Regions from separate parts of the Moritella sp. 24 genome, predicted to be linked through region 4. Evidence: predicted binding sites of a transcription regulator. Region 4 holds the regulator's gene; each other region holds the start of a gene.
The links. Region 4 encodes sigma-54, which starts transcription at its own class of promoters, with help from an activator protein. Its sites were predicted from a motif close to GTTGGCACGNNNNTNGNNT; they were not measured.

Region 1 (3,219 bases), 800 kb from region 4:
CAAGCATCTGGTCTTGTTGGCACTAAGGTATTAGCGCCTGCATCATCGGCATTCCTATCTGCAGGTGAAAATGTGTCTGGTCGAATAGACCTGCCTCAGGATGCACCTAATATGCGTTTACAAATCGCTAACCAAGTTGGTGAAGTTGTTAAACTGATTGATATGGGTGAGCAAAAAGGCGGTGCGGTTGCCTTTGATTGGGATGGCACTGATATGAACGGCAATAAAGTAGCGGAAGGAAGTTACCGCTTGAAAGCATCTGCATCGATAGACGGCAATGCACAAGATCTTAAGATATCAAGTTTCCAGCATGTTGAAAGCGTTAACATCGGTAATACGGGTGGCGGTATTATGCTGAACTTAAAAGGTATGGGTAGCCTACCACTAAGTCAAGCAACAGAAGTTGCGGCTAAAACTTACTAAATTATATTGAATAAAAAGGAAGTCATATGTCATTTAACATCGCCTTGAGTGGGATCAACGCTGCTCAGAAAGACCTTAATACAACGGCAAATAATATTGCCAACGTTAATACAACAGGTTTTAAAGAGTCTCGCGCTGAGTTTGGTGATGTTTATGCAACATCGATTTTCTCAAATGCTAAAACGTCAGTAGGTAACGGTGTTGCCACTGCGCATGTAGCACAACAATTTCAACAAGGTAGTTTAAACTTTACTGAGAACTCGCTCGATCTCGCGATTAATGGTAACGGTTTTTTTGTTATGTCTGATGGCATGGAGTCGATGGATCGTAACTATACACGTGCAGGTGCATTTAAACTTGATGCGAATAGTTTTGTAACTAACTCGGCTGGTAATTACCTGCAAATTTATGACGTGAATGATGATGGTTCTCCAAAAGCAGTGAGCATGGCCTCAACCAAACCATTGCAAATACCAGATACAGCAGGTGTACCAGAAAAGACTGCAAATGTTGATATGACAATGAATCTACCAGCAACATCACCTGGACTAGATCCACTAGTATTTGACCCTACTGATAGCGCCACTTATACATCTGCGACGTCGGTATCTATTTACGATTCATTAGGTGAGTCGCATACCTTATCGACTTATTATGTCAAGGATGGTCGAGCTGGTGCGCCGTTAAATTCATGGTTAGAATTTAACTATGTTGATGATCAGCCTCTCGATATAGTGGGGGGGGAAGCTACAGGACAAGCGCCTGGTACCCCAGCAAAACCATTAGCCACACGTTTGACATTTGATTCGTCGGGTTTATTAGATTCCCAGATGCCAGCAATCGCACAAACGGTTCCACTGGGTGCTATTTTAACTAATGGTGCGGATACGACTCAAACGGTAACGTTAAACTTTAATAATCCGACACAGTTTGCATCGGCATTTGAAGTGACAAAATTAGAACAAGATGGTGCAACAGTAGGGCGATTAACTGGTATTGATATTGGCCCTGATGGCATGGTTGTAGCAAGTTACAGCAACGGTAGTAATGATAAATTAGGTATGATTGCCATGGCTAAATTTGCCAATGAGCAAGGATTAAGTCAAACCGGTGATACGGGTTGGCGTCAATCGCAATTATCAGGTGATGCTATCGCCGGTAAACCGAACTCGGGTACATTTGGTAAAATTAACTCATCAGCGTTAGAGCAGTCAAATGTAAACTTGACCAGTGAGCTTGTTAACTTAATTACGGCGCAACGTAACTACCAAGCAAACTCAAGAACTCTAGAAGTGAACTCTAAACTACAAGATACAGTATTACAGATTCGTTAATCTGATTGGCTAAGATGCCATATAATTAGCGGGTTTAATCAAGAACCCTATCTGTTATGCACTATATTAGTTGTAAAAAAGCCACCCTATTTAGGGTGGCTTTTTTATTTTGGCACTTTAATTGCTTTATCACTTAATTAGATGGGAAATTAACGATTTTAACGAAAAGTGACAGAGGATTGACGAATGGACAATATGCTTTATATCTCGATGTCGGGTGCCAAAGAAAATATGAATGCATTGGCTGTTCGTGCCAATAATATTGCTAATGTGAATACACATGGTTTTAAATCTGATTTTGAACAAGCACGTTCAATGCAAGCTTTTGGTGAAGGTCTACCTACTCGTGTATTTTCTATCACAGAAAGCCCTGGCCAAGATTTTACGAGCGGCGCACTACAGCAAACAGGCAATGCGTTGGATGTTGCAATTCAAGGTGATGGTTGGTTGAGTGTACTCGACGATCAAAATAATGAAAGTTATACCCGTAGTGGCAGCTTACACATGAGTCCTACCGGTGAACTGTTAACATCTTCAGGGCGTCCTGTACTGGGTGAAAATGGTCCAATCGTTATTCCTACACCCGTAGAACAAATTAAAATCCATGCAGATGGTCGCATTGAGGTTCGTCCTCAAGGTGCACCAGCAAATGCACTGGAAGAAGTCGATCAGTTAAAATTGGTTAATCCTGATGTACGAAATTTAGTGAAAGGTTATGACGGTATGTTCCGTCAAGCGGACGGTACGCCTGCGGCTATCGATCTTAATGTCCAAGTTGCTGGTGGCGCGTTAGAAACCAGTAATGTTAGTGCTGTTGGTGAACTCACCGGAATGATTAATTTGCAACGTCAATTCGAAATGCAGATAAAAATGATGAAAACAGCAGAAGAAAATGACAAAGCATCTGATTCATTATTACAAATCAGCTAATAGTCATTGATGAGTCCCCAATAGCATAAATTAGACGAGGAAAGCATTATGAATCCGGCATTATGGATCAGTAAAACAGGCTTAGAAGCACAACAGACAAATATCTCAACGATTTCAAATAACTTGGCCAATGCCAGTACGGTTGGTTTTAAGAAAGAACGCGCAATCTTTGAAGATCTATTGTACCAAGCGGTAAACCAACCGGGTGGCCAATCATCACAGAATACGAAACTACCATCAGGTTTAATGGTCGGTTCTGGTGCGCGTGTTGTTGCGACACAAAAAGATCATTCACAGGGTAATATGTTAACGACTGATAACTCACTGGACTTAATGGTAAGTGGTCGTGGTTTTTTTGAAATTGAAATGCCAGATGGCACCACGTCATATACACGTAATGGTCAGTTCACGTTAAACGACGAAGGTATTATCGTGACGCCTGGTAGCGGTTACCCGTTACAACCCCAAATCCAAATACCTGCTGATGCACAAACAGTCACTGTATCTGAAGATGGTGAGATCTCGGTTAGTC
Region 2 (3,219 bases), 630 kb from region 4:
TGTTTTATTTGTAATAAATTGTGCACTGTCATCAAACCGTCATGTTTCATTCATATTATTGTCATCACTTTATTGAATACTTGTAGTCACAGAAACGAGATACAAAGTTATTATCTACAAAAGTTATTATCTGTAGTCCATAGAGACGCAATAAAAAATTATACTTGGAGAAGTAAAAATGAATATTAAACAAATTGTTGTAGCATTAGGGATTTCAATGACAGCAATCGCTTCACAAAGCGCATTTGCAGCAGGTCTAGACCCTAAATTACCAGAATATCAAAAAGTAAGTGGTATCTCAGGTAACCTATCTACAGTTGGTTCAGATACATTAGCAAACATGATGACGTTGTGGGCTGAAGAATTCAAACATACTTACCCAAGTGTAAATGTACAAATTCAAGCGGCTGGTTCTTCTACTGCACCACCTGCTTTAACTGAAGGTACTTCACAGTTCGGTCCGATGAGCCGTAAAATGAAGTCGAAAGAAATTGAAGCGTTTGAAAAACGTTACGGTTACAAGCCTACTGCAATCCGTGTTGCAATCGATGCGCTAGCAGTATTCGTACATAAAGATAACCCAATTAAAGGTTTAAGCATTGCAGATGTTGATGCAATTTTCTCAAGCACACTAAAATGTGGTGAGAGTAACCGTGTTGAACGTTGGGGTGAGCTAGGTCTAGAAGGTTCTTGGGCTGAGCGTGATGTTCAATTATTTGGTCGTAACTCAGTATCAGGTACTTACGGTTACTTTAAGAAAAAAGCACTTTGTAAAGGTGACTTCAAAAACAACGTAAATGAGCAACCTGGTTCAGCATCTGTTGTACAGTCTGTATCATCATCACTAAATGCAATCGGTTACTCAGGTATCGGTTATAAGACATCGGGTGTACGTGCTGTAGCATTATCTAAAAAAGGTACTAACTACATCGATGCAACACTAGATAACGCGGCGTCAGGTAAATACCCACTGTCTCGCTACCTATATGTTTACATCAACAAGAACCCAAACAAAGCATTATCACCAATGCAAACTGAGTTCCTAAAATTGATGTTATCAAAACAAGGTCAAAAGATTGTAGCTAAAGATGGTTATATCCCACTGCCTAACTCAGTAACATCAAAAGACCTTAAGAAAGCGGGTATTACTCTGTAATATTCCAACTTAAAGCAAGTTATCCAAAGCCCGCTAAATAGCGGGCTTTTTGCTTTCTGACATAATACAAACTAGTCTAAATCGTTAAGAATCCTTTTGATGAATAGGTATATTTCGTTTATATCTGAATTTAGATGCATTGCTCGTAAAGTGATACATTGCTCACATTTAGTCACCATCTTGGTGCAAACTTTTCCCTTTAGGTCTATTAGATGTTTACGGTTTTATCTTAAGTTGTTGATATTTAATGTGTTAACTTTGTTTTATCAAGTTGGCCTTAGTATTGCTTTACTCTAGGTAAGATAAAATTTTTAAACTTTGTTTATATATTAGAGGGATTTTTTATGGGGCAGGAAAAATTTAATATATTGTCTTTTACAGGGAAGATGAAAGTATTACATCTCTCGTGGATGGCTTTCTTTATTACGTTTGTTGTTTGGTTTAATGCTGCGCCTTTGATGCTTGCGATTAAAGATAGCTTGGGATTAACCACTGAAGAAGTGAAAACGTTACTTATTCTTAATGTGGCCTTAACGATCCCGGCACGGGTGATTATAGGCATGTTAACCGATAAATATGGCCCTCGGATAGTTTACTCTACGTTATTGGCTGTCTGTTCAATTCCATGTTTCATGTTTGCGTTGGCGACGACATTTGAACAATTGGCAATAGCACGTTTTATGATGGGCTTAATTGGTGCTGGCTTTGTTGTTGGTATTCGTATTGTGAGTGAGTGGTTTCCAGCAAACGAGCTAGGTACGGCCGAAGGCGTATACGGCGGTTGGGGTAACTTTGGTTCTGCCGTTGCTGCATTTACATTACCGACTGTTGCACTCTTATTTGGTGGTCCTGATGGCTGGCGTTATGCAATCGCAATTACAGGTGCGATGAGTTTAGCATTCAGTTTTGTGTATTATTTTAATGTGACAGATACACCGAAAGGTGCGACTTATTTCCGCCCGAAAAAAGGCGGTGCAATGGAAGTAACAAGTAAAGGTGATTTCTTTTTACTTGTATTCATGAAACTGCCAATGTATTTAACGTTATGTTTACTGGCTTGGAAATTATTGCAAATCGGTATGTTTACCGAAACAATTACAGATTCAGTTTATCTTGGTTTAGGCGTGCTATATATATTTGACGTCTGGAAAACTTACCAAGTAAACCGCGATGTATTTGTTAAAAAAGTACCTGAAATAGAACGTTATAAGTTTAAACAGGTTGCTGTACTTAACGTATTATACTTTTCGACATTTGGTTCTGAATTAGCGGTTGTTTCTATGTTGCCACTATTTTTTGCGGAAACATTCGGACTGGGTATGGCAGAAGCGGGAATGGTTGCGGCCTCTTATGCGTTCATGAACTTAATGTCTCGTCCTGGTGGCGGTTGGATTAGTGATCGCTTTGGTCGTAAGAAAACGTTACTTATTCTCACTGCAGGTTTAGCTGTTGGTTATTATGCGATGTCACAAATCACGTCTGAATGGTCATTACCGTTAGCAATTGCAGCTGCAATGGCGTGTTCATTCTTCGTGCAAGCAGGTGAAGGCGCGGTATTTGCTGCGGTACCATTAATCAAACGTCGTTTAACTGGCCAGATCGCGGGTATGACGGGAGCGTATGGTAACGTGGGAGCGGTGTTTTACTTAACGCTTTACTCTATCGTATCAACACAAGTATTCTTCTACGCAATTGCAATTACTGCCATTGTAGGCTTTCTGGCGTTATTATTAATGGAAGAGCCGAAGGGTCACATTGCTGAAGTGGATGAAGACGGTAAAGTAACCTTAATTAATGTGTCATAAACGGGTTAATGATAAGAATATACTTAGGTATGTTTTATGAAGACTATCTGATTGGTTATGCTTTGTAGAAATAGTATGACTGGTTGATGACAACTCGTTTTGTTCTAATACGGCGTCATTATCATTGATTGGTAATGGCGCCGTTTTTGTATCGGTATTATTCGTCCGATAAATATTATGCTTCAGTCATTTCGGCTTCAAGTGTTGCTGATATTTGAGTTAATTCCATATTAAATTTATCATAATCAAGATTATCTG
Region 3 (3,219 bases), 920 kb from region 4:
TTTTAGAACCTTTCTTTACCACTAAATCACAAGGCACTGGTTTAGGCTTGGCGGTTGTGCAAAGTGTGGTAAAAGCTCACCAAGGTAGTTTGGAGTTAGATTCAACTGAAGGTGAAGGCAGTAGTTTTAGTATAATCGTACCGCTACATCGCGTAGCAGAACCTCAACCAATGGTAATAGGCGGATAATATATGTCCCATTCTCAAATTCTTGTTGTTGAAGATGATCTCGGTCTTCGTGAAGCCTTGGTTGATACCTTATTAATGGCTGGTTATGAATGTGATGAAGTTGATAGTGGCGAAAGCGCACTGATTGCATTAGGTAAAAAGACCTATGATATGGTCGTGAGTGATATCCAAATGGGTGGCATGAGCGGGTTAACGTTATTACACAATATTAAGCAGAAATACCCTGAGTTACCTGTGTTGCTAATGACCGCTTACGCAAAAGTCGACGATGCTGTTGCAGCAATGCGCAGTGGTGCTGTGGACTATATTGGTAAACCTTTTTCTCCGGAAGTTTTGATCAATCAAGTTGGCCGTTATGTACCACCACAAAAGATAGCAAAACGTACACCTTGCTATGGTGATGAGAAAACAGAGCAGTTATTAAGCTTAGCGCGTAAAGTGGCTAAATCAGATGCAACAGTGATGGTGACCGGCCCAAGTGGTACGGGTAAAGAAGTACTATCCCGTTATATTCATGATAATTCGATGCGTTATGATGGTCCATTTGTGGCAATTAACTGCGCGGCGATCCCTGAAAACATGCTTGAAGCAACGTTGTTTGGCTATGAAAAAGGGGCCTTTACTGGTGCGATACAAGCATGTCCTGGTAAATTTGAGCAGGCTCAAAACGGCACGATTTTATTAGATGAAATATCAGAAATGGCGTTAGCGCTACAGGTTAAATTATTACGGGTATTACAGGAACGTGAAGTCGAGCGTTTAGGTAGCCGTAAAACGGTTAAGCTGAATGTACGTGTTATTGCGACAAGCAATCGTAATATGAAGCAAGCGGTTGCCAATGGTGACTTTAGAGAAGATTTGTACTACCGCTTAAATGTATTCCCATTAGCGTGGTTACCTTTAACTGAACGTAAAGGTGATATTTTACCGATTGCAGAGCACTTGCTTAAATCACACTGTAAGCAAAATAATATACCTACGTTAGAGTTACTTGATTGTGCTAAAAGCAAACTGCAGATCTATCATTGGCCTGGTAATGTCCGTGAGCTAGATAATGTTATTCAACGTGCGATGATCTTAGCTGTCGATGGCAAAGTGAAAAATGAAGATCTTATTTTAGAAGATTTTTCGCTTGCTGATTTTCGCGCCTCAGCACCTGAAGGGCAAGCTCCGCAATTGCAGGTTAACGCTGAAATACCAGCACAAACTGCAGAGTTCGCAAATAAGCCATTGGGTAATGAGTTACGTCAGCAAGAATATCAAATTATTTTAGAAACCTTGATTGATTGTAATGGTGTGCGAAAAGACGTGTCAGAAAATTTAGGTATTAGTCCCCGTACACTGCGCTATAAGTTAGCAAAAATGCGTGAGCTAGGAATTGAAATACCAGCTTAATGATTTGAAATATTATCAGTAAACAAGAAAAGGCCGCAATTCGTTGAAATTGCGGCCTTTTTTATTGGCATATTAATTGCTTTGTTAGGGTAGGTCAAAAATATGACAACAAGGATAATCAATGAACATTGCAGCCAATAACCTTTACTCTGAAATGCAAAGCATGTCGTTACAGGCGACTAAATTTGAAGCCGACCCAACAGCGGTAAAAGCACCAACCACGACATCAGCTAGTTTTGGTGATATGTTGCAGCAAGCAATGGAAAATGTGAACGGATTACAACAAAATACCGGTGATTTGCGTACACGTTTTGATCAAGGTGATCGCAGTGTATCCCTAAGTGATGTTATGATAGCATCGCAAAAATCAGGGGTGGCATTCGATGCTACGGTACAGGTTCGTAATAAATTGATCGAATCTTATAAAGAAATAATGAGTATGCCTGTTTAATCTCGGGTAAAGGAGTAACTCTGTGGCTGAAACGGCTTCAAATACAGGTATCGTAAGCAATAACGATATGGGCGATGATCTCGCGCAATTAGATGAGAATGAGCAAAAAAGCTCAGCATTTGGGTTCTTTTCTAATGCTGATATCTTACGTCAAATCATTCTTATCCTCGCATTAGCGATCTCGCTAACCTTAGTGGTATTTATTTTACTCTGGGGTAAAGAACCTGAAATGCGTCCGTTAGGCACGTATCAAACTGCAGAACTCATTGAAACCCTCGAATTTTTAGACCAGCAGAAAATAGAATATAAAATTAATGGTGATACCGTTTCTGTTCCTGCAGAGCAGTACCAAGATATTAAATTACAATTACGCCGTTCAGGACTTACGACAACTGAATTACAAGGTGACGATATCTTAATGAAAGATATGGGCTTTGGTGTGAGTCAGCGTGTAGAACAAGAACGTTTAAAGCTTGGTCGTGAACGTCAGATATCACGCGCATTAGAAGAATTTAAGCATGTGTCAAAAGCACAGGTGCTACTTGCTATTCCAAAAGAAAATGTATTTGCAAAACGCGAGAAAAAACCCAGTGCAACCGTGATATTAACGGTTCGTAATAGCGGTGCTATCTCACAAGAAAATATTGATTCAATGGTGCAATTGGTTGCTTCTGCCGTTCAGGGGCTTGAACCAACGCGCGTTACTTTGACCGATCAGAATGGACGCTTACTTAATTCTGGTAGTCAAGATATGTTAGCTGCACAAGGCCGACGTGAATTTGAAATGGTGCAAAACCATGAACGTGAGTACCGTGAGAAAATCGATTCAATTCTTATCCCAATTTTAGGGGTAAACAACTACACCGCTGAAGTTGATGTATCAATGGATTTTAGCGTAAGAGAACAAACTCAAAAACGTTTTAATCCTGATTTACCTGCTGTTCGCAGTGAGATGTTATTAGAACGTCAATCATTAGGTAACGGGGTTCAGGGAATACCAGGTGCACTGACCAATCAACCACCGCTTGATGCTGATATTCCTGAAGAAGCGGAAGGTGGTAATGCTGCTGCACGTCCAGTCGGTCAATCACAAAAAGAGTCGACTCGAAATTACGAACTTGATACCACCATCAGTCACACTAAATCACAAACAGGTGTAATACAGCGCTTAAGTGTTTCTGTCGC
Region 4 (3,219 bases):
GGTGGAAAAGGCACAGAAGTGATGATTGCTACAGGTAAACCTGCCACATTTTATCAGGAGCTTGATGGCAGCAAAAAAATCAATGCTGAATCGAATGAGATCCGTTATGAACTCGGTAAAAAACGTTTAACGTTATCAACAAATGCACGTTTACGCCAAGCCGACAGCGAAGTGAAAGGTGATAAGATCATCTATCAAATCGACAAACAAGAAATGATAGCCGAAAGCGGAAATCATGAATCAGATCGAGTGATCACAATTTTCACTCCTGAAAACAACAAAACTAATTAGAGTAAATACATTCATATGGCGCGTTTAAAAGCATCACACTTAGCAAAAAGCTACAACAAACGTAAAGTTGTTTCAGATGTGAGTCTCGAAGTCGAATCAGGACAAATTGTTGGTTTACTTGGGCCTAATGGCGCGGGTAAAACAACGACCTTTTACATGGTTGTAGGCTTGGTTAAGCGAGATCATGGACAAATCTTCATTGATGACCAAGAATTAACGCATGAACCTATGCATATTCGAGCGCAACAAGGCATCGGTTATTTACCACAAGAAGCGTCTATTTTTCGCCGTTTATCAGTAACGAAAAATATTATGGCGATCTTAGAACTTCGCACAGAATTAAGCCGTTTTGAACGTGAAGAAAAACTAGAAGAATTGTTAGAAGAATTTCATATCACCCATATTCGCGATAGTTTAGGCATGAGCTTATCCGGTGGTGAACGCCGCCGTGTTGAGATCGCAAGAGCACTTGCCGCTGATCCCAAGTTCATTTTATTAGATGAACCTTTTGCAGGTGTAGATCCTATCTCTGTCGGCGATATTAAGAAGATTATTCAGCATCTACGTGATCGTGGTTTAGGGGTGTTAATTACCGACCATAACGTACGTGAAACGCTTGATGTATGTGAGCACTCTTACATTGTAAGCCACGGACATTTAATCGCATCTGGTACTTCTGAAGAAATTCTGTCCAACGAAAAAGTAAAAGAAGTGTACCTTGGAGATCAATTCCGACTATAGTTTGATATTGATATATAGCCGCATTAAGGAAGAGAGAGTAGTCGTTAGATGAAGCCATCATTACAACTTCGTATGAGTCAATCTCTGGCAATGACGCCACAGCTACAACAAGCGATTCGATTATTACAATTATCGACCTTGGAGTTACAGCAAGAGATTCAAGAAGCGTTAGACAGCAACCCGCTGCTAGAACAAGAAGATCCCAACACATCTCCGTCAAATGAGAGTGATAACGATGATTCACTTAACGCTGATAGTACTGACTCAATTACTGATACCAGCCAAATAGAAGTGAGCGATGCGCTTAATAGCGACTCAATGCCCGATGAGCTACCTAACGACAGCAACTGGGATGATGTTTATACCCCACAAACGCAAACTCACAGCGGTGGTAGCGCAGGTATTGATGGTTTAGACCAAGTTTACCAAGGTGAAACCAGCGAAGGCTTATACGAACATCTCATGTGGCAAATGGAATTAACCCCCTTCTCCGATACTGACCGTGCAATTGCAGTCGCGATTATTGATGGCATCGATAATTATGGCTACCTTAGCCAAACTTGTGACGATATTCTAACGAGTGTCAATATAGGTCATCAAGAAACCAATGACAGTGACGAAGAGCAGATCGAATTAGATGAAGTTGAAGCGGTATTAAAACGTATCCAACATTTTGATCCCATCGGTGTTGCTGCACGTTCATTACAAGAATGTTTATTAATCCAACTTCAACACTTACCCAAAAACACGCCTTGGTTAACCGAATGTCAGCAAGTAATCCAATCTCATATGGATTTATTAGGTAATCGAGACTATCGTCAATTAAGCCGTAAAACAAAATTAAAAGAGCCTCAACTCAAAGAGATCATGCAATTAATCCAGAGCCTAGAACCAAGGCCTGGAAATGCCATAGATCAAAGTGAAGGACTCTATGTTATCCCTGATGTTCTGGTAAAGAAAAAAAATAATCAGTGGATAGTCGAGTTAAATCCTGACATTGTGCCAAGATTAAAAGTGAACAATGAATATTCAAGCCTATCGACGGGTAACCGTAATAGTAGCGATGGACAATTTATTCGTACGCATGTTCAAGAAGCAAAATGGTTTATTAAAAGTTTAGAAAGTCGTAATGAAACGTTACTAAAAGTAACAAAATGCATTGTTCAACGCCAAATGGATTTCTTTGAATATGGTGATGAAGCCATGAAACCTATGGTGTTGAATGATATTGCAGAAGAAGTGGAAATGCACGAATCAACAATTTCTCGTGTCACAACGCAGAAGTTTATGCATACACCACGTGGTATTTTTGAATTGAAGTTTTTCTTTTCAAGCCATGTAAGTACAGATAACGGTGGTGAGTGCTCATCTACCGCTATCCGCGCATTAATTAAGAAATTGGTTGCGGCAGAAAATGCCATAAAACCATTAAGTGACAGCAAGATTGCTGATTTACTTGCTGATCAAGGTATCAAAGTGGCTCGACGCACTATTGCGAAGTATCGAGAAGCGCTCAGCATACCGCCATCTAATCAGCGTAAGAGCCTGCTATAAGGCTCATCTAACCTTCATATGGGAGACATATATGCAAATTAATTTAACAGGTAGACATGTAGACATTACAGATTCACTGAAAGATTACGTTGATAGCAAGTTTTCCAAATTAGAACGACATTTCGATCACATTAACAATATCCATGTGATTTTAAATGTCGAAAAACTACTCCAAATTGCAGAAGCCAAAATACATCTAAATGGGGGTGAAATCTTTGCCGTACATGAGCATAATGACATGTATGCCGCAATTGATGGCTTAATGGATAAGCTTGATCGCCAAGTGATTAAGCACAAAGAAAAATTAATCCGTCATTAATTTTTAGTCCCACTAATAAATAACCTAAAGGAAATAAACATTTCCTTTAGGTATTAATGCTTCTGACATAATTAAAACATATCATATCCAAATCAATTGCGGGATAATGAGCCCATTATTTTATATCGCTATCAGTTTTAAATTAGCTACCTAATTTTGACTAACACTAGGATATATTAGCTACGCAGATGTGAGGATAAAAGATGAAATTAATAATAGTCAGTGGCCAATCAGGTTCCGGTAAATCAATCGCATTACGGGTACTTGAAGATCTAGGCTACTACTGCGTAGATAACCTGCCTGTTAAATTATTA

Region 1: a site for sigma-54 is predicted at 1,866-1,884, ahead of flgF (flagellar basal-body rod protein FlgF). Genes of this name have one in related genera too.
Region 2: a site for sigma-54 is predicted at 1,427-1,445, ahead of HWV00_RS16775 (NarK family nitrate/nitrite MFS transporter). Genes of this name have one in related genera too.
Region 3: a site for sigma-54 is predicted at 1,647-1,665, ahead of fliE (flagellar hook-basal body complex protein FliE). Genes of this name have one in related genera too.

The regions. Positions count from the first base shown of each region.
Region 1 covers NZ_CP056123.1:3,597,796-3,601,014, reverse strand. The annotation lists gene HWV00_RS16035 (flagellar hook assembly protein FlgD) at 1-423, shown strand, start outside; gene flgE (flagellar hook protein FlgE) at 450-1,757, shown strand; gene flgF (flagellar basal-body rod protein FlgF) at 1,944-2,687, shown strand; gene flgG (flagellar basal-body rod protein FlgG) at 2,736-3,219, shown strand, end outside.
Region 2 covers NZ_CP056123.1:3,772,720-3,775,938, reverse strand. The annotation lists gene HWV00_RS16780 (PstS family phosphate ABC transporter substrate-binding protein) at 179-1,156, shown strand; gene HWV00_RS16775 (NarK family nitrate/nitrite MFS transporter) at 1,501-2,961, shown strand; gene HWV00_RS16770 (glycine cleavage system protein R) at 3,137-3,219, opposite strand, start outside.
Region 3 covers NZ_CP056123.1:3,474,849-3,478,067, reverse strand. The annotation lists gene HWV00_RS15430 (PAS domain-containing sensor histidine kinase) at 1-188, shown strand, start outside; gene HWV00_RS15425 (sigma-54 dependent transcriptional regulator) at 192-1,583, shown strand; gene fliE (flagellar hook-basal body complex protein FliE) at 1,705-2,034, shown strand; gene fliF (flagellar basal-body MS-ring/collar protein FliF) at 2,057-3,219, shown strand, end outside.
Region 4 covers NZ_CP056123.1:4,399,105-4,402,323, forward strand. The annotation lists gene lptA (lipopolysaccharide transport periplasmic protein LptA) at 1-291, shown strand, start outside; gene lptB (LPS export ABC transporter ATP-binding protein) at 307-1,032, shown strand; gene HWV00_RS19660 (RNA polymerase factor sigma-54) at 1,081-2,586, shown strand; gene hpf (ribosome hibernation promoting factor) at 2,618-2,905, shown strand; gene rapZ (RNase adapter RapZ) at 3,109-3,219, shown strand, end outside.